Regions from separate parts of the Virgibacillus sp. FSP13 genome, predicted to be linked through region 2. Evidence: a T-box and tRNA genes for the amino acid it is inferred to sense, from the RefSeq annotation. Region 2 holds a T-box; the other holds one or more tRNA genes.

Region 1 (9,679 bases), on a different contig from region 2:
TAGAATATTCACCCTTTTAATGCAAGATTATCAAAGCTTTATCGTACATGCAAATTATATGCATATTTTTACAATACAATCGTGATAATCAACTTGATCACATATTAAATAATACCCGATTGAAAAAAAATAAAACATCCGAATGAAAAACTTTGATCTCCTTGTTGCTTCGATCATTGGAAAACCTATGTATATTTTAACTCAACTTTCGCACCAATAAAATAATATCAAACAGTTAGCTGGGGCAAACTTGGAACGTTTCTAATAATTGCCTTGATAACCTTGGTAAACATAAAGACTGTTTTCTAAAAGATTGGGACTGCGATTATTCGCCCCTTTGAAAGCATTTGTTGTTTTATATAAAAAATGCGAGGTAACTAAGAAATTGCTCCCTCGCCGTTCCGGAAATACACTGGTATTGCATTTACTACCATTGACTGTAGTAGTACGTGTCCTACCAAGCCACATTCTATCGCTTCACTAGTCCGGGTGAGTGGAGGGTGGTGACTCCTCGAAAAAGAAAAGCACTTTTTCTTCGTGCGATGTATCGCTGACGAAGCCTTCCTTGTCCTGCGGGAACAGCACGTGTCCGAAGACCCCGGAGTGGTTTTCTCGAGGCAGGTTAAATACGCGACGTCCTGTCGCAACACCTGCACTAGCACGTCCTGTGCGTCGAAGGCTGAGGCCGTGCCCGCGGAAAGCATCCACCCGGAACGATCCCGGACGGCAGGAAATGCGCGTACTTATAGAAAAAGAGCCCAGCAGTCGCAGTTTGTTTAAATGCGATTGATCCAAAGTCAACTTAAGCAGTGAATCTTCATCCTTCCTCATTTTATCAAGGCCTATTTGTCCATTTGAAGCTGCAAAAGTTGAGTTTTAACTAATAAAAGCGATTATTGGTTCTTTTAACCAGTTTATCCTATAATGGAATGATAATGAATGCAAAACAAAAACCTGCTAAGATGGTCTACTATAGCATGGAAATTGAATAGGAAAAAGCCTTAGACCAACTTTTTCCCTATAAATATATAAAGAGGAGTTTTTACCGTGTTAATAAAAAATGCTGGTACGCTCAGCCAGAAATATTTCCAATCCTACTTTCAATTAACGATGAATTCTCAACATTGTAATGCTGACCAAGCTAAGAAAATTATCTTTGACCGTTTTTTTGATGGTAATACAAAAAAACTTGGTGTCACTTCATACCAAAATTTCATAAATGCGTATAAACAGAGTAAAAAACCACACCTAGAATTTCGGATGAATAATCATAACATTTGAGTGTTAAGTTGTTGTATTTTAAGCAGAGAATATAACTATTTGCTAAAATTTATAAATAAAAAAACAAGCATCAAGTAGCTTGTTAGTAATATTATTAATTATAAAATGGTGGCTCCGGACGGAATCGAACCGCCGACACACGGATTTTCAGTCCGTTGCTCTACCGACTGAGCTACAAAGCCATATGATTTTTTAAATATTATATTATCCTCGTATTTCATCTCTGGCATTAAAATATGTATGGAGGAGGTAGAGGGATTCGAACCCCCGCGCGGTTTGACCCGCCTGTCGGTTTTCAAGACCGATCCCTTCAGCCAGACTTGGGTATACCTCCGTAAGCTTTTTATGGTGGACCCTGCAGGATTCGAACCTGCGACCGATCGGTTATGAGCCGATAGCTCTAACCAACTGAGCTAAGGGTCCTAAAATTTATGGGGCGACCGGTGGGGATCGAACCCACGGATGCCGGAGCCACAATCCGGTGCGTTAACCACTTCGCCACGACCGCCATTTAGGCTTTTTGTTTTATAACTATAGTAGCGGCGGAGGGGATCGAACCCCCGACCTCACGGGTATGAACCGTACGCTCTCGCCAGCTGAGCTACACCGCCATATGGCTCCACAGGTAGGATTCGAACCTACGACCGATCGGTTAACAGCCGATAGCTCTACCACTGAGCTACTGTGGAATTATCTAATATAGTATTTCATTGTAGAACAATCCAACAAGGATGTGTTCGTCATGTTGCAAGTTTCATCAGGAGGTAAACACTCCCTCGCATGACCTACTTTGAAGTAATTCAAGGATGTTACGGTCAAGCTACTGTGGAATTATCTAACAAATCCCTGTCGTTTTTTATCAGCGACGAATAATAATTTACCATATCCGACAGAATCTGTCAATCATTCGATCAAAACTTTTTTCAAAATATCTTATGTAACTCGTTGTTACTTTTAACGGAAACAACAATAAATACTATAGCATTTTCATTTATAGTTTTCAATACAAATCTTAAAAATTTTTATTTGGCAGGGATATTCCCTGCCAAACTTCGCTACGATTCACCAAGAACCTCTTCCGCAATATTCACAGCATGATCGCCGATTCGTTCTAAATTACTAATAATATCAACAAACACAATACCTGCCGATCCATTACACAAACCTTCATTCATGCGAATAATGTGCTTTTTGCGATACTTTCGTTCCATTTTATCGATTTGATCTTCTTTTTGCGCAACAGCTAACGCTTCTTGCCGATCCATTTGATCAAGTGCTTTAACAGCTTGCTTAACCGTTAAAATCGTTAAATCAAACATATTGTTCAGATCTTCTTTGGCTTGATCCGTTAACTCGACTTTATTTGAAATCTTATAATCAATTAATTCTATAATATTCTCGAAATGATCGCCAATCCGTTCAATATCACGTACTGAATCCATTAATGCAGTATGCTTGGCACTTTCTAGTTCTGATAACGAACCAGATGATACTTCCACAAGATAATCGGTAATTTTGCGATCCAAATTATTCAATGCACCTTCCACTTGCATCGCCATTTCCGAATGTTTTTGCTGTTGTGTAAACAAGTACTGATTCGTTTCTTCTAACCCGATACAAGCATACTCTCCCATGCGAATAACCTCTGCCTTTGCCTGTTCAAGCGCGAGTGCAGATGATTGCTGAATAAATATAGGATCTAAGTGCTTTGGTTTATATTCAATTGTAACGTCCTCACCAGGAATTATTTTCGTCACAATCCACGCTAATCCAGCAATAAATGGAAATTGAAGTACCGTATTGGCAATGTTAAAACTACCATGTGCGAAAGCTAATGTCATTTCCGGATTCAAATGAAACTGTCCTTGTAAATAATAAACAAAGTGAGTAAATAAATCCAATCCAACAATAAATATTGCTGCACCTACTAAATTAAAAATCACGTGTGTAAAAGCTGCACGTTTAGCCGCGACACTTGCACCAATCGATGCTAATATCGCTGTAATTGTTGTTCCAATATTGTCACCAAAAAGGACAGGTATTGCTGCTTGTAAATCGATTGCTCCTTCTGAAAACAATCCCTGCAAAATTCCAATCGTCGCACTCGAACTCTGAACGATAACCGTAAACAATGTTCCAATAATGACGCCAAGTACTGGATTTGAACTCATTTCTACCGTCAGTTCATGAAATGACTCCAGTCCTCTCAATGGTGACATACCACTGCTCATCAATTCGAGTCCAAAAAATAAAGCGCCAAAGCCAAAGATAGTTTGTCCGATCGAATTAACTTTCTGATTTTTGAAGAAGAATAAGAGGAAACATCCAACTGCAATAATTGGTAATGCATATTCACCTAAATCAATACCGATAATAAATGCTGTAACAGTTGTTCCAATATTTGCACCCATAATGACACCGATAGCTTGTCTCAGTGTCATAAAACCTGCATTTACAAGCCCAACGGTTAGTACGGTTGTGCCTGAACTACTTTGAATAAGTATCGTTACAATCATACCCGCAAGTACACCTAGAAAAGGATTACTTGTCGTTTTATCAAGAATATCTCGCAACCGTTCACCCGCAGTTTTTTGTAATCCTTCTCCCATAAATTTTATTCCGAGCAGGAAAATACCCAAACCGCCAAAAAACTCAAAAAGAAGTGTTTGTAAATCGATACCCAATGGTTTTACCGCCCCTTCACATTGTTGAATTATGTCATACCTTTTTCATTATTAGCCACGCCCTCACGTTTTGTAAATACTTATTCTACATTCTTAACAATAAATTTACATTCTATTTTCTACAATGGCACTTCCCAAGAGAGCGTAAAAAAAATAATTCTCTTGAATCTTGATGATTCAAAGAGAATTATCATTTAGTTCGTTATTATTTCGACTAGTATTCGTGTGCCATCTACTTCTACAACACGCACGGTACTGCCTCTAGGAATCCATTGTCCATTAGATATTGCACTATAGTTCTTGTTGTTAATCCGTACCGTCCCAACTGGGCGCAAATCGTTTAACGTTATCCCTTGTTGGTTTAGTAAATTTTCATATTCCTCATTCATCGTGTTATAGCCAGCTTCCTTTGTTAACCGGTCCCTCAATGTGATTTTTGTCCACATGTCACGATGTTTAAACACCTTTAGAAATAGCAGAGAAGAAAACCCACCCACAAGAACACCGATTACAGCATACAAACCGACAGATAAACTTGGTGCCGCCAACGCGACAGATGTTAACATGCTCGCAAGTCCTAACGTAGCAAGTGTACCATCATTTAATAACTTCCCATCAATGATGATAAGTAATAATCCGATAAAATAAATAATAAGCATAATAATAAACAAGCTTGTGTCCAAATAGGCCGAAAAATAAACAACGATAAATCCAATTCCAAGTATCCCAAAGAAACCACGCATGTTAACCAAAATTTCACCAATCAAAAATAAAGTTCCTAGTCCAGTTATAACAAATCCAATCCAATCGGAAGAAAAAATATCCATAAATCCCCCTCCTCCCTATTACTTTTATATACGTTTTATGCTCGCTGTTTGTTTCACAAAAGGAGAAATGAATATGAACTTTTTTAAAAAAAGCGGAATTTATTTATTCATTATATTAATAATAGTGAGTATTTATACTGATTTGACTAATGGTTCACTACTACCGTCAAACAACAATACCATACCAGAAAAACAAACAGAATCAACTAACACTAGGAAATTTGAGATCATGAAGGTAAAAGTGCGGGCAGGTGATACCGTACTATCGATTGTCGAAGAAATTAACGATTCACTTCCGGCGTTTGATATTAACCAGATCTTTGAAGATTTCCAATTAATTAATCATACAGACCCACATAAACTGATTATTGGAGGTTATTACTATTTCCCTATATATCCATAAAAAAGAGACTGACAACTCATTGCCAGCCTCTTTTTGTTATACAAATGGTAATATAAACAGTGAAATGATAATCGAAACAGCACCAGCGATTATAGCTGTATTTCCTAACGTATTTGCACCGCGACTTCTTGCGATAAAGCCGACAATGATCCCTGCTCCACCAAGAATTATTGGTAGCCAAAAGAAGGATACAACCGATAATGCCAACGCGATCCAGCCATACATACTGTTTACATTGGTATCATCATCGTCTTCTATTCTTGATGGTGTATCAAGATCATCTGCTGTCATTTCAGCTGCTGTTTCCTCATCGTTTTTTCTTGTAGGGTTAAATGACGATGGATCTTGACCCGTTAAATTTGTACCCACCAAATCATTATCATCTTGTCGTTCTCCAAGGTCTTCTGAAGATTTATTCGAGTAACGCTCAAAGTCATCCATAAACAATACCTCTCTTTCTTGTATTGAGGTGCATCTATAGTTTATGGATTCTGCCTAAATCTAATGGTGTTACTTTATGGAAAAGCAAGTCACTTTTTCTGAGCTGGTTCATATCATAAATAAGCAATAAATTTTAAGGAGGCATGATCATGTCCAGATTTATCAAAGATCTGATAGCCAATAAAATAACTCAATTATCCCCAGAAGAATTATTGCATTATAGTCAACAATATGGTTTTTCAATTACCAATACACAAGCTAAAGCAATTACAACATATCTAAAAACGCACACCATTGACCCGTTTCATGCTGACGGGAGAGCCAAAATGCTTCAAGAATTAGCACGTATAACCGATCTAAAGACTGCCAAGAAAGCTCAGAAATTATTTAATGAAATAATCAAGTCGCATGGTTTGGAGTCATTATTTTATTAATGCCAAAAGGAATAGCGTTTACCAGCACTATTCCTTTCATATTATAGAGGATGTTCAAAAAGTCCGGTGAAAATGACACATCGAATTTCTTCGTTGGCTTGTTTTTCCGTTCCGGTACTCAAAACTACACCGCCTCGAACTTCTCGGTCCTTTTCATCCTCCTTTTTGAACACGCACTTTTATTGATTTCTAATTTTTTCTTTTAGATTTTCATCAAATTTTTCCGCTTTTATCATCTCAATTTCAAATTTATATGGCGGTTTTTTATTTTTCTTATCTTCCCCAACGTATGGCGTCTCCAATATTTTCGGTAGATCCGTTAACTGTGGATGATGAATCACATAGCGAAGTGCCTCAAATCCAATATGGCCAAATCCTATGTTTTCATGACGGTCCTTATGTGCTCCAATTTCATTTTTACTATCATTCACATGTATAACCTTCAGACGATCTAAACCAATAATTTTATCAAAATCATTTAATACACCATCAAAATCATTGACAATATCATAGCCCGCATCATGGATATGGCACGTATCTAAACAAACAGATAATTTCTCATTATGTGTGACCCCATCAAAGATTTTTGCTAACTCATCAAACGTACGACCGATTTCCGTGCCTTTTCCTGCCATCGTTTCCAGCGCTATTTGGACATGTTGTTCCTTATCAAGTACCTCATTTAAGCCTTCAATTATTTTTTCAATTCCAGCTTCTGCACCCGCACCTACATGGGCACCAGGGTGAAGAACAATTTGCTTAGCCCCAATCGCCTCTGTACGTGCGATTTCACTTCGCAAAAAGTTAACACCTAATTCAAATGTTGCTGGTTTTGTCGTATTGCCTATATTGATAATATAGGGGGCGTGCACAATCAGATCGACAATTCCATTTTCTTTCATATGAGCTATTCCTGCTTCAATATTAAGCTCCTCAATCGGTTTTCTTCTCGTGTTTTGTGGAGCACCGGTATAAATCATGAAGGCATTTTCTCCATATGAAACTGCTTCTTCACTCGAACCTAATAACATTTTTTTCCCGCTCATTGAAACATGTGAACCTATTTTTAACACGTGACACCTCTCCTGCCCTGAATTATTTTTTACGTTTTGTATGTTGGTTTTTGGTTAACTGGCGTTTAATCTGTTGTTGTTGCTTTTTCATTTTTTTCTTATAACCTGGTTTTACTTTTTTCGTTTTTCGTACCTTTTTCCAGGCTTCCTTTTCAGCGTTTGTTTCGGTTTTTGTACGAAGATTGCGTTCATTCCACGCCTTCACTTCTTGCCAGTCACCATTTTTTATCGTGTAAAATGTAAATGCAAGTCCTTTGTATTCTAATTTTTCAATCAGCTTAAGATCCTGGTCGTCATATAAGCTAATCGCGGTACCTTCCATTCCTGCTCTAGCTGTCCGTCCAACACGATGGATATAAAAATCTTCCTCTTTGGGCAACTGTGCGTTAATCACATGACTAACACCTTTAATATCAATCCCTCTTGAAGCTAAGTCGGTTGCCACAATATATTGATACCGGAGATTTTGAATATCCTTTAACACCCGTTTCCGTTCTCGTGGCGACAATCCCCCATGAATTAATCCCACATCCAATCCTTTTTGTTGCAAGGACGCCGATAGTTCATTCGCTAATTCTTTGCCGTTCGTAAAAATAATAGCTAAAAACGGTTGGATTGTTTTGGTTATATCAAAAATAATCTCAGCTGCAGTCCGGTGTTTCAATGGAATTAGCCGGTGTTCCATTGTTTCTGGTGATAACCCGTCATCTATTTTCACATGTAATGGATTTTCCAAATACTTTTTGAAAAAATGTTCCAACCGCTGTGGGATCGTTGCCGAGAATACTAGTAATTGGATATCTTGTTTACAGCGTACCAATAATTGATCGACATCATGAATAAATCCTAAATCCAACATCAGATCCGCTTCATCAATGACAAAGGAATTGGCCGAATAAAGTGAAATGGCGTCTTCCTTTACCAAATCCAAAATTCTTCCAGGTGTACCAACAACAATATGGGGAGGTTGCTTCAACTTCTCCATCATTTTTTGTTTATCTGTACCACCAACTAATAACTTTGCGAACCATTGATTGTCTTTATCGGCATAATGGATTATTTTTTTTACCTCTTCATGTATTTGCATAGCAAGTTCTCTTGTCGGTGCGGTAATGACAAATTGCACTTCACGTTTATTTACATCAATTTGGTTAAATAACGGTAATAAATAGGCATGTGTTTTGCCTGAACCTGTATGTGACTGTCCGATGACACTTTTTCCGTTTAAGGCAGCCGGTATCACCTGTTGTTGAATTTCTGTCGGTTGATAAAATTGTAGACGTTCTACTACTTCAAGTAAAACAGGATGGAATGCAAACTTACTAAAATGATTATTTTCCATAAATGTACTCCTTCTTCAATTAACGATCTAATGTTTAAGATAGACTTTATCTCTATTATAGAGTACTTTCTTAAATAAAGCGAAATGGTTCAGTATTTGCTTTTGACGTAATAACCTTGATACTTTGTTGGTTAAGTTGTTGTTCTAAATGGTGCTTAACACTTTGTTTCATCACTTTTTCAATATGATGTCCAGGATCAATAACAGAAAGTCCCATTTGCCAAGCATCCTGTGCTGCATGAAATGTCATATCGCCTGTTATATAAGCATCTGCACCTTTGGCTTTAGCAGCATGAATATATTTTTCACCACTTCCACCTAAGACCGCAACTTTGCTAATTGTCGATGTTAAATCGCCAGTTACCCGCAAATCAGGTACATCCAATACTGTTTTTAGGTGTTCGCATAATTCAGTTAAACCCATGCTTTTCGTTAACCAGCCGATTCGACCAATTCCATAAGTTTCTCCTTTGTTTTCCAATGGATAAATGTCATAGGCTGGTTCTTCATACGGATGCGCGTGAAGGACAGCTTTTACAACGTTATCTATTCTTTGTTCTGGTACTATTGTTTCAATTTTTATTTCATCAACTTTCGCGATTTCATTTTTCGTACCAATAAAGGGGGTTGTCCCTTCCAGTGGTTTAAATGTGCCCTGGCCTTCTGTTTGGAATGTACAATGACTATAATTACCAATATGACCAGCCCCACCCTCATGAAGTGCTTGCTGTACTTTTTCCATCTGTGGGTGCGGAACGTAGACACTGAATTTCACTAATTTGTCTGTATTTGATCCAAGTAGCACCTTACGCTCATTAATACCTATCACATCACATAACATATCATTAACGCCACCATTTGCAGCATCAAGATTTGTATGTGCAGCATATACAGTTATATCATGCTGGATAAGTTTTTGAATGATTCGCCCTTGAACGGAATTTGTATTTAACTGTTTGATTGGTTTAAACAATAACGGATGATGAGCAATAATTAAATCAACATTTTTATCGATCGCTTCATCCACAACAGATTCCAGCACATCTAACGTTATCATAATTTTATTTACTTGTTTATCATATGTTCCAACTTGCAAACCGACATTGTCCCAATCATACGCCAAACGTTTTGGAGCCCACTGCTCAAGGATAGAAAATATAGTAGCATTAGTTACCATTATTCAAAACCTCCTTT
Region 2 (9,679 bases):
GTGCAATATCGTTTCAAGATTCATTAGAAAAGATTGATGGCATGATTACAAATGAAGCTGGGATATTATGTACTGCTTTTTTTGCCGATTGTGTGCCGTTATTTTTCTTTGATCCTGTAACAAATTATATTGGCATAGCCCATGCTGGTTGGAAAGGTTCTGTTCAGCGAATTGCGGGAAAAATGGTAGACAAACTACAAGCCGCTGATGTTGATATTGCCAATCTACTCGTTGCGATTGGTCCATGTATTTCACAACAAGTTTATGAAGTTGATGAGCATGTAATTCGTCATATACCAGAAAATATCTGCAAAAAAACAGCCATTATCCAAGAAAATGGTCATTATTTATTGGATTTAAAGCAATTAAATGTAGAAATCCTTTTACAATGTGGTATTATACGTCATAATATAGATGTAACTAATTATTGTACATTTCGCGATGATTCGTTATTTTTTTCACATAGAAGAGATAATGGGAAAACTGGTAGAATGTTAGGCTATATTGGCTATTCTACGTGATGATGCTAGGGAGGAGTAAAAGAAACAATGACAGTATCGGCAAATCTGCAAGAAATTCGCTCGAATATTAGACAAGCATGTGCAAACAGCAATCGTAATCCGGAGGAAATAACCATAATCGGCGTTACGAAATATGTTACAATAGAGCGAACAAAAGAAACAATCAACGCAGGGATTAACAATCTTGGCGAAAATCGTCTAGAAGGTTTTTTGGAAAAACATGAACACTTTCAAGATCAAGCGACATGGCATTTTATCGGTACCCTTCAGTCAAGGAAAGTAAAAGATGTTATCGATAAAGTGGATGTTATCCATTCGTTGGACCGTCTATCACTTGCAAAGGAAATAAATAAGCGGACAACAGCACCAATTGATTGTTTTGTCCAGGTAAATGTAAGTGGTGAGGAATCTAAGCATGGGTTGTCACCAGACGCTGTTATCCCTTTTTTAAATGATGTTCAAACGTATGAAAATATTCGTGTGGTTGGTTTAATGACCATGGCACCACATGTTAATGATGAGAAGCTACTGCGGGATACGTTTAGACATTTAGCAACGTTGAAAACCGCTATACAACAAGAGAATCTTCCACAAGCACCTTGCCACTATTTATCAATGGGAATGAGTAATGATTATCAGATAGCGATTGAAGAAGGGGCCACACACATTAGAATCGGTTCTAAATTGGTGGGGACAAACTAATTGAGGTGGTTATAATGAGTATTAAAAATAAAATTAAGACATTCTTTACGATGGATGATGAATATGAATATATAGAGGAAGAGCAGGAGGAGATTGAGTTGCCTGAAACGACATCAACACAACAGCGAAAAAACAATGTTGTGAATCTAAAAAGTATGCAGCAGCCATCGTCCAAAGTTGTGCTTTGTGAACCAAGATCATACAATGAAGTACAGGAAATTGCTGACAACATTGTTAACAAGCGTGCTGTTGTTATTAATTTACAAAGAATCGACCATACGCAAGCCAAACGAATTGTTGACTTTCTCAGTGGAACAGTTTATGCCGTAAATGGCGATATTCAAAAACTTGGTGCGGAAACATTCTTATGTACACCAGATAATGTTGATGTGTCAGGAACAATTTCTGAGATATTTGCAGGAGAAGATGAATTTGAAAAAGGATGGTAGGATGATATGATCCAGTTATTTAATATTTTAGATACGGCAATCGTCATATACAGTTATGCGTTGATTGTATATATTTTTATGTCATGGTTTCCCGGTGCACGTGAATCAGCGTTTGGGACGTTTTTGGCAAAAATCACCGAACCATATTTAGAACAATTTCGCAAAATCATTCCACCTTTAGGTATGATTGATTTATCACCAATCGTGGCAATTTTTGTCTTGTATTTAGCAAGGATGGGATTATTTGAGTTATTTAAAATAATCTTCTTATAAAAGGATGTTCAAAAAGTCATCAAATGATAAACGGCGAGTATCTTCGTTGACTATAAAGGAACTTCTATTAAGCCCACCCACGTCCTGTGGGTAACATAGAAATCAGCACCTCGTGTGCAAGCCCGGTCCAAGACTACGCCGCCTTGATCTTCTTGTTTCTAATTTGTCGACTTTTGAACATGTACTTAGGGTGAGAAATATGGATATTTATCAGCATTTTCGTAAAGATGAGCAACCATTTATTGATCAAGTTTTAACATGGAAAGAGCAAGTTGAAACAACGTATCAACCAAAATTGACCGATTTCCTAGATCCAAGAGAACAACAAATTGTGGAAATAGTAGTTGGTACGAACCATGATGATGTAAGACTACATAAACACGGTGGGGGATTACATACGGAGAGGAAGCGGATGATCATCGCTCCTTGTTATGATGTTATAGAAGAGGAAGATTTCAAGCTTACCTTAATGCAGGCATCGTATCAGAAAAAATTTATTACTTTATCTCACCCTGATGTTATGGGTGCATTTCTTTCGTTAGGAATAAAAAGAAAAAAACTGGGAGATATCCATGTCGCAAATGGTGTATTACAAATCATGATGGCGAGTGATATTGCTCCATATGTTTTGACTAATTTGACAGCAATTAAGAAGGCAACCATTAGATTAACGGAAAAGCCATTATCTGCTTTGTTAGAAGATAACGTACAATGGCAGGAAGCAGATAACACCGTTTCATCACTTCGATTAGATGCTGTATTAAAAGAAATTTATAACATATCCAGAAAGGATGCTACCCAATTTATTTCTAAGGGGCTTGTCAAAGTAAACTATAAAATAGTTGAAGAACGAGCATTTAGTATACAAGCTGGGGACCTTATCTCAGTTCGTGGTAAAGGAAGAAGTAAAGTGGTTACAATAAATGGTCAAACAAAAAAAGATAAATGGAAAATAACAACGGCAATCTTAAAATAATTTAAAAAGCGTGCAGGATTTTTTCAAGTTATGTCGAATTATAACGAACAAAGGACAATTATTTTTTAAAAAGTAGAAAGTATATAAGAGTTTCGTTAGTGGACGAGTAAACGCAAATTCGGGACGTTACGCTAAAGGCGTTTGTGCTTTCTTTAATCGATACGATATTTCGTAAGGAGGTGGCCTTTGTGCCATTATCACCATTAGATATTCATAATAAAGAATTTACCAGAAGCTGGCGTGGATATGATGAAGATGAAGTGAATGAATTTTTAGATCAAGTAATTAAAGATTACGAAATGACAATCCGTGAAAAAAAAGACTTACAAGAAAAGGTGGAACAGTTGACCGAAAAATTGGGACACTTTACGAATATTGAGACAACATTAAATAAGTCAATTCTAGTTGCACAAGAGACTGCGGAGGAAGTAAAAGGTAATGCGACAAAGGAATCAAAATTAATTATTAAAGAGGCAGAAAAAAATGCTGATCGAATTATCAACGAGGCATTAGACAAATCGCGTCGTATTTCCATGGATGTTGAAGAATTGAAAAAACAGGCAAAAGTATTCCGGACCAGGTTAAAAATGTTGATCGAAGCACAATTAGACATGATTGGTACCGATGATTGGGACGAACTGTTAGATACAGAAACGGGCGATGAACTAGAATTGGCAGAAAATAAGTCATAAACCTTGACGTTTATCGGATTTATGCATATAATTTTCACATGATTAATTAAATGAAAAAAACGATGACAGAGACAGTATAAAGGTATGAGTCTGTTTAGCGAGTCAGGAATTAGGTGGAAGCCTGATCAGAATACCTTTAGAAGATCACTCTGGAGTATCCATTCGAACGATTATCTAGTAGGTATGGACGGTTCATTCACGTTACGAATCTTGAGTGAATTTAAATGTGTATTTAAATTTATTAGGGTGGTACCGCGAGTCTTCTCGTCCCTTTTTGGGGATGTTGAAGACTTTTTTTATTCCACTATAAATGGAAAGTAATCTCAAAGTGATAGTAAAATTTTAGGAGGAAATATATGATGGATTACAAAGAAACCTTACTCATGCCAAAGACAAAGTTTCCAATGCGTGGGAACTTACCGAATAAAGAACCTGTAAGACGGAAAGAGTGGGAAGAAGCTGATTTGTATCAAAAAGGCCAGCAAAGGACGGAAGGCAGACCATTATTTATCCTTCATGACGGCCCTCCATATGCAAATGGTGATTTACACATTGGCCATGCGTTAAATAAGATTTTGAAAGATTTTATTACCCGTTACAAGTCAATGGCAGGATATCATGCACCATATGTTCCAGGCTGGGATACACATGGTTTGCCAATTGAAACAGCATTAACAAAAAAGAAAAAGGTCGACCGTAAGAAGTTAACAATTGCTGAATTCAGACAAAAATGTGCTGAATATGCTATGAAACAAGTGGATAATCAACGCGAACAATTTAAAGAACTTGGTGTACGTGGAGACTGGGATAATCCATATTTAACGTTGACGAAGGATTATGAGGCTGCACAAATCCGAGTGTTTGGCGAAATGGCCAAAAAAGGTTACATCTATAAAGGACTAAAGCCTGTTTATTGGTCACCTTCTTCTGAATCGGCATTGGCTGAAGCAGAAATTGAGTATCATGATAAACGTTCGCCATCTATCTATGTTGCATTTGATGTAACAGATGGGAAGGGATTGCTAGATGGTGGAGAAAAATTTGTAATCTGGACGACAACGCCATGGACAATTCCAGCTAACTTAGGAATTAGCCTACATCCCGAATTTGATTATGTTGTTGTTCAGGTAAACGATGAAAAATTTGTAGTTGCCGAAGAATTGTTATCTGCTGTTGCTGAAGAATTAGACTGGGAAAATCCAGAAGTTGTAAAAACATTCAAAGGAAAAGAAGCAGATCGAATCGTAACGAAGCATCCGTTTTATGATCGCGATTCCCTGATTATGTTAGGTGAACATGTAACAACAGATGCTGGTACCGGTTGTGTCCATACAGCACCAGGACACGGGGAAGATGACTTTTACGTATCTAGAGAATATGGAATAGAGGCATTATGTCCTGTGGATGAAAAAGGTGTTTTCACGCATGAAGCTCCGGGATATGAAGGCATGTTTTACGATACAGCGAACAAGGCTATTACTGAAAAATTGGAAGAAGTTGGGGCATTATTAAAATTAAAATTTATCACTCACTCCTATCCACATGATTGGCGGACGAAAAAACCAACCATTTTCCGGGCAACATCACAGTGGTTCGCGTCGATTAAAGATTTCCGTCAAGATATTTTAAACGAAATCAAACGGATCAATTGGTATCCAAATTGGGGTGAAACACGTCTTTACAATATGGTTCGTGATCGTGAAGACTGGTGTATTTCCAGACAGCGCACATGGGGTGTCCCAATTCCAGTATTTTACGGAGAAGATAACCAACCAATCATTACCGATGAAACTATTGAACATGTATCTACATTATTTGCTGAGCATGGATCAAATATCTGGTTTGAGTGGGATGCTAAAGAACTGTTACCTGAAGGGTTTACTTCCGAACATAGCCCTAATGGCAAGTTCACGAAAGAAGTAGATATTATGGATGTGTGGTTCGATTCGGGATCATCACATGAAGCTGTGCTAGTTGGACGTGACGATCACAGACGACCGGCAGATGTGTATTTAGAAGGAAGTGACCAATATCGTGGCTGGTTCAACTCATCATTGTCAACTGCTGTTGCGGTAACGGGCAAAGCACCATACGAAAATATTATTAGTCATGGATTTACACTTGATGGTGACGGAAGAAAAATGAGTAAATCACTAGGGAACGTTATTCAGCCTTCCAAAGTGCTTAAACAACTCGGTGCTGATATTTTACGTTTATGGGTATCTTCTGTTGATTATCAGGCAGATGTGCGAATCTCGGATGATATTTTGAAACAGGTATCCGAAACATATCGTAAAATCCGTAACACATTCCGATTTATGCTTGCCAATATTGCTGATTTTGACCCGGCTAAAGACCGCGTTCAGGATGCAGATTTAGAAGAAGTTGATCGCTATATGCTGCATCGTTTACAAAACGTCATCGTAAACGTCAAAGAAAGCTACGATAATTATGAGTTTTCACCGATTTATCATCAGATTCATAATTTCTGTGCGGTGGATTTAAGCTCATTCTATCTAGATTTTGCTAAAGATATTTTATATATAGAAGCAGCAGATAACCACCGTCGCCGAAGTATCCAAACGGTGTACTATGATATTTTAACGAGTCTTGTACAGTTATTAACACCAATTATTCCACATACAGCAGAGGAAGTGTGGGAATACATTTCAGGTACAGAAGCGGAATATGTACAATTAACTGACATTCCTAAACCAAAGACTGTTTTTGAAAATAAGGAAACACTGGAAAAATGGGATCACTTTATGAAGGTTCGTGATGACGTCTTAAAAGCATTGGAAGAAGCACGAAATGAAAAAGTAATCGGGAAATCACTTGAGGCAAAAATAACGATCGTTGCCAAAGATGCACAGACAAAAGCAGTGCTGGAACAAATTCCGTATTTGCATCAGCTGCTGATCGTGTCGGAAGCTGACGTTGCCGAAAATGTTGAAGGTGCGAGTGAATATCGCTACGTCCATGTCAAAGTAGAAAGACATCCTGGTGAAAAGTGTGAACGCTGCTGGGTTGCTTCGGAAACAGTTGGCGAAGATCACGACCATCCGGAATTGTGCACGCGTTGTGCGGATATTGTGAAGGAACACTATACAACTGCATAAATTTAAATGGCAGAAAAATCCTCCTCATACAAGGCAGAGGGGGATTTTTTATGATACTATGTTAAGTGAGATAGTTTTCTAAGGAATCGGAGGAAGGCATACATGTACTGGTACTACCTTATCGCACTGGTCATCATTGGCATTGATCAGCTGACAAAGTGGATTGTTGTAAAAAACATGGATTTGTACGAACAAATTACGGTTATAAAGGACTTTTTCTACTTCACGTCGCATCGTAATAAAGGTGCAGCATGGGGGATATTACAGGATCAAATGATCTTTTTTTATGTCATCACTGCTATCGTTATCATAGGTGTAGTTTTCTACATGCAAAAGTATGGACGCGAGAGTAAGTTGTTGGCATTGTCACTTAGTCTGATTTTAGGCGGAGCAATTGGGAACTTTATTGACCGGGTTTTCCGTCAAGAGGTTGTCGATTTTCTTGATTTTATTATTTTTAACTATGATTTTCCTATCTTCAATGTTGCCGATTCAGCTTTATGTGTAGGTGTTGTCCTAGTATTAATTGCGACTTTTATCGATGAGAAAAAGAAAGGATCAGTAAAATGATGAAGCAACAGTACGAAGTAAAAGCAGAGCAAAATAAAATACGAATTGATAAACTGTTGGCTGAAATTAATCCGGATAACTCACGTTCACAAGTACAAACGTGGATAAATCAGGATATGGTAACCGTCAACGATAAGATTGTGAAGGCTAATTTTAAGTGCCAGCCAGGGGATGTAGTAAAGTGGTCTATTCCAGAAACTGCGCCATTATCGATTAAGCCAGAAGATATTCCACTTGATATTGTTTATGAAGATCATGATGTTATCGTTGTGAACAAGCCTAGAGGGATGGTTGTTCATCCATCTGCAGGACATGCCAGTGGAACACTTGTAAATGCACTGCTTCATCAATGTAGTGATTTATCAGGAATAAATGGTGTGGAGCGGCCGGGCATTGTGCATCGTATTGATAAAGATACAAGTGGGTTATTAGTTGTTGCAAAAAATGATCTGGCACATGCTTCGCTCGCCGAACAACTTCAGGCAAAAGATGTGGAACGCAAATACGAGGCAATTGTGCATGGGGTAATTGAACATGAAAATGGCTTGATTGATGCTCCAATTGGCAGGGATCCTAAGGACAGGCAAAAGATGGGAATTGTGGAGGAAGGAAAACCTGCTGTTACACATTTCAAAGTATTGAATCGCTATCAACACTTTACCCATGTTGAATGTCAATTGGAAACAGGAAGGACACACCAAATTCGCGTCCATATGAAATACATCGGTTATCCGTTGGTTGGCGATCCTAAATATGGTCCAAGAAAAACATTAAACATTGATGGACAGGCACTACATGCAAAAATATTAGGGTTTACTCATCCGCGGACAAAAGAATGGCTGTATTTTCAAGTAAACGCGCCAAAAGTATTTCAGGATTTGCTAACACAAATTGAAAAAAAGTATTGACAGATGGAAACGAATTTGAAATAATAAATTCAGTGAAATAATGATCCTTTAACATTTGGTCCCGTGAGGCTAAAAAGGAAACGGAATACAAAGCGTTATCGACTTACGTATATCCAAATCCCTTTTTTCCTTATGGAGAATAGGGATTTTTTAATAGGAGTGTTTAGGTGAAAAAAAAGACTGAAGTACTTGATCAAGCCGCAATTAACCGGGCGTTAACCCGAATTGCTCATGAAATTGTAGAAAAAAATAAAGGTGGAGAAAATCTTGTTTTGGTTGGAATTAAGACAAGAGGGGTTCCTATTACAAAACGGTTACAGGATAAAATTAATCAAATAGAAGCTGTAACTGTACCAACCGGTGAATTAGACATTACCCTTTATCGCGATGATTTAGAAAAAACGGTAGCAAACAATGAACCAGAATTAAAAGAAACGAATATTGAAATTGAACTAACAGGTAAAAAAGTAATATTAATCGATGATGTTCTCTTTACGGGTCGAACCGTACGTGCTGCAATGGATGCAGTTATGGATTTAGGCAGACCATCGCAAATTCAACTCGGTGTATTAATCGATCGTGGTCACCGGGAACTACCAATTCGTGCTGATTACGTCGGAAAAAATATCCCGACGTCAGATAAAGAAATAATCGTTGTCCAACTCAACGAAACAGACGAATCGGATCAAGTAGCCATTTATGAAAAATAAAAAATAGAACCTTTAATTAAATCCAGAGAGATTTACAAGGTTGTGAAAGAATACGTGTATCCAACTACACGTGTACCTCTTTGCGACCTTTCGCAAAGAGGTTTTTTTAATGAGGATCTTTTCGTAATGTTTGTTGCTTTTTAATTTCGTAGTTAATAGAAAATGTGACGTAAGCTAAAAGTGCAATCTGTTAAAATGAACAACCTTTTAGCGAAAGTAAGACTTTCTACCACCGCAGCCCGTATATACTTCGCTTTCCGCGGGCGGCTGGAGAGCCTCCTCGTGCTAGGTGCTCGTCATGTTGCAAGTAATTCGGTGAAGTATCACTCCTCGCAACTCGAAGCTGACTCGGTAGAAGTTTTGCTCGTCGCACTGCGGGGTCTCACCTAGGCCTTTCCTCCCGCAGGAGTCTGCGTATATACGGGCTGCCAATAAACGCATTCATTACTTAAAAGATAAATGAAGTGGGTGGTAACCAGCGTAGGAAACACGTAGACCTTGGAAAAACAACGGCTGAAAATTTTGCTGGAGTACTCCAATCATCTATCAAAAGAGTAAATAGTCATTGTGATTTAATCAAGCGGTAAATAAATGTAATTAGATTATATAGCACAACACCAGTGAAGGAAATACACGTAGACTTGCGGGAAAGCGAAGACGATGAGACCCCGCAGTGGGCGGTTTTCTCACGAGGAGGCTCATCGCGAGCCCACGGAAAGCGAAGTGTATTTCCGGAACGGCAGTCCATCATCTCAATCT

The links. A T-box is a leader RNA that pairs with one kind of tRNA and senses whether it is charged. The one in region 2 lies ahead of ileS (isoleucine--tRNA ligase), so its partner is inferred to be a tRNA-Ile.
Region 1: it has a tRNA-Ile gene. The T-box ahead of ileS (isoleucine--tRNA ligase) is inferred to sense a tRNA for this amino acid. The anticodon was not compared.

What each region holds. Positions count from the first base shown of each region.
Region 1 covers NZ_JBSVKG010000008.1:35,536-45,214, reverse strand. The annotation lists gene ACW2QC_RS08990 (hypothetical protein) at 1,048-1,281, shown strand; tRNA gene ACW2QC_RS08985 (tRNA-Phe) at 1,388-1,463, opposite strand; tRNA gene ACW2QC_RS08980 (tRNA-Ser) at 1,523-1,615, opposite strand; tRNA gene ACW2QC_RS08975 (tRNA-Ile) at 1,628-1,704, opposite strand; tRNA gene ACW2QC_RS08970 (tRNA-His) at 1,714-1,789, opposite strand; tRNA gene ACW2QC_RS08965 (tRNA-Met) at 1,819-1,892, opposite strand; tRNA gene ACW2QC_RS08960 (tRNA-Asn) at 1,896-1,970, opposite strand; gene ACW2QC_RS08955 (Na/Pi cotransporter family protein) at 2,337-3,965, opposite strand; gene ACW2QC_RS08950 (NfeD family protein) at 4,160-4,792, opposite strand; gene ACW2QC_RS08945 (hypothetical protein) at 4,866-5,195, shown strand; gene ACW2QC_RS08940 (hypothetical protein) at 5,232-5,636, opposite strand; gene ACW2QC_RS08935 (DUF2624 family protein) at 5,786-6,070, shown strand; gene ACW2QC_RS08930 (deoxyribonuclease IV) at 6,250-7,143, opposite strand; gene ACW2QC_RS08925 (DEAD/DEAH box helicase) at 7,166-8,485, opposite strand; gene ACW2QC_RS08920 (Nif3-like dinuclear metal center hexameric protein) at 8,556-9,662, opposite strand; gene ACW2QC_RS08915 (tRNA (adenine(22)-N(1))-methyltransferase) at 9,652-9,679, opposite strand, start outside.
Region 2 covers NZ_JBSVKG010000004.1:167,270-176,948, forward strand. The annotation lists gene pgeF (peptidoglycan editing factor PgeF) at 1-521, shown strand, start outside; gene ACW2QC_RS05855 (YggS family pyridoxal phosphate-dependent enzyme) at 549-1,223, shown strand; gene ACW2QC_RS05860 (cell division protein SepF) at 1,238-1,672, shown strand; gene ACW2QC_RS05865 (YggT family protein) at 1,679-1,945, shown strand; gene ACW2QC_RS05870 (YlmH family RNA-binding protein) at 2,145-2,921, shown strand; gene ACW2QC_RS05875 (DivIVA domain-containing protein) at 3,110-3,613, shown strand; T-box leader at 3,667-3,888, shown strand; gene ileS (isoleucine--tRNA ligase) at 3,973-6,732, shown strand; gene lspA (signal peptidase II) at 6,835-7,302, shown strand; gene ACW2QC_RS05890 (RluA family pseudouridine synthase) at 7,299-8,210, shown strand; gene pyrR (bifunctional pyr operon transcriptional regulator/uracil phosphoribosyltransferase PyrR) at 8,378-8,920, shown strand.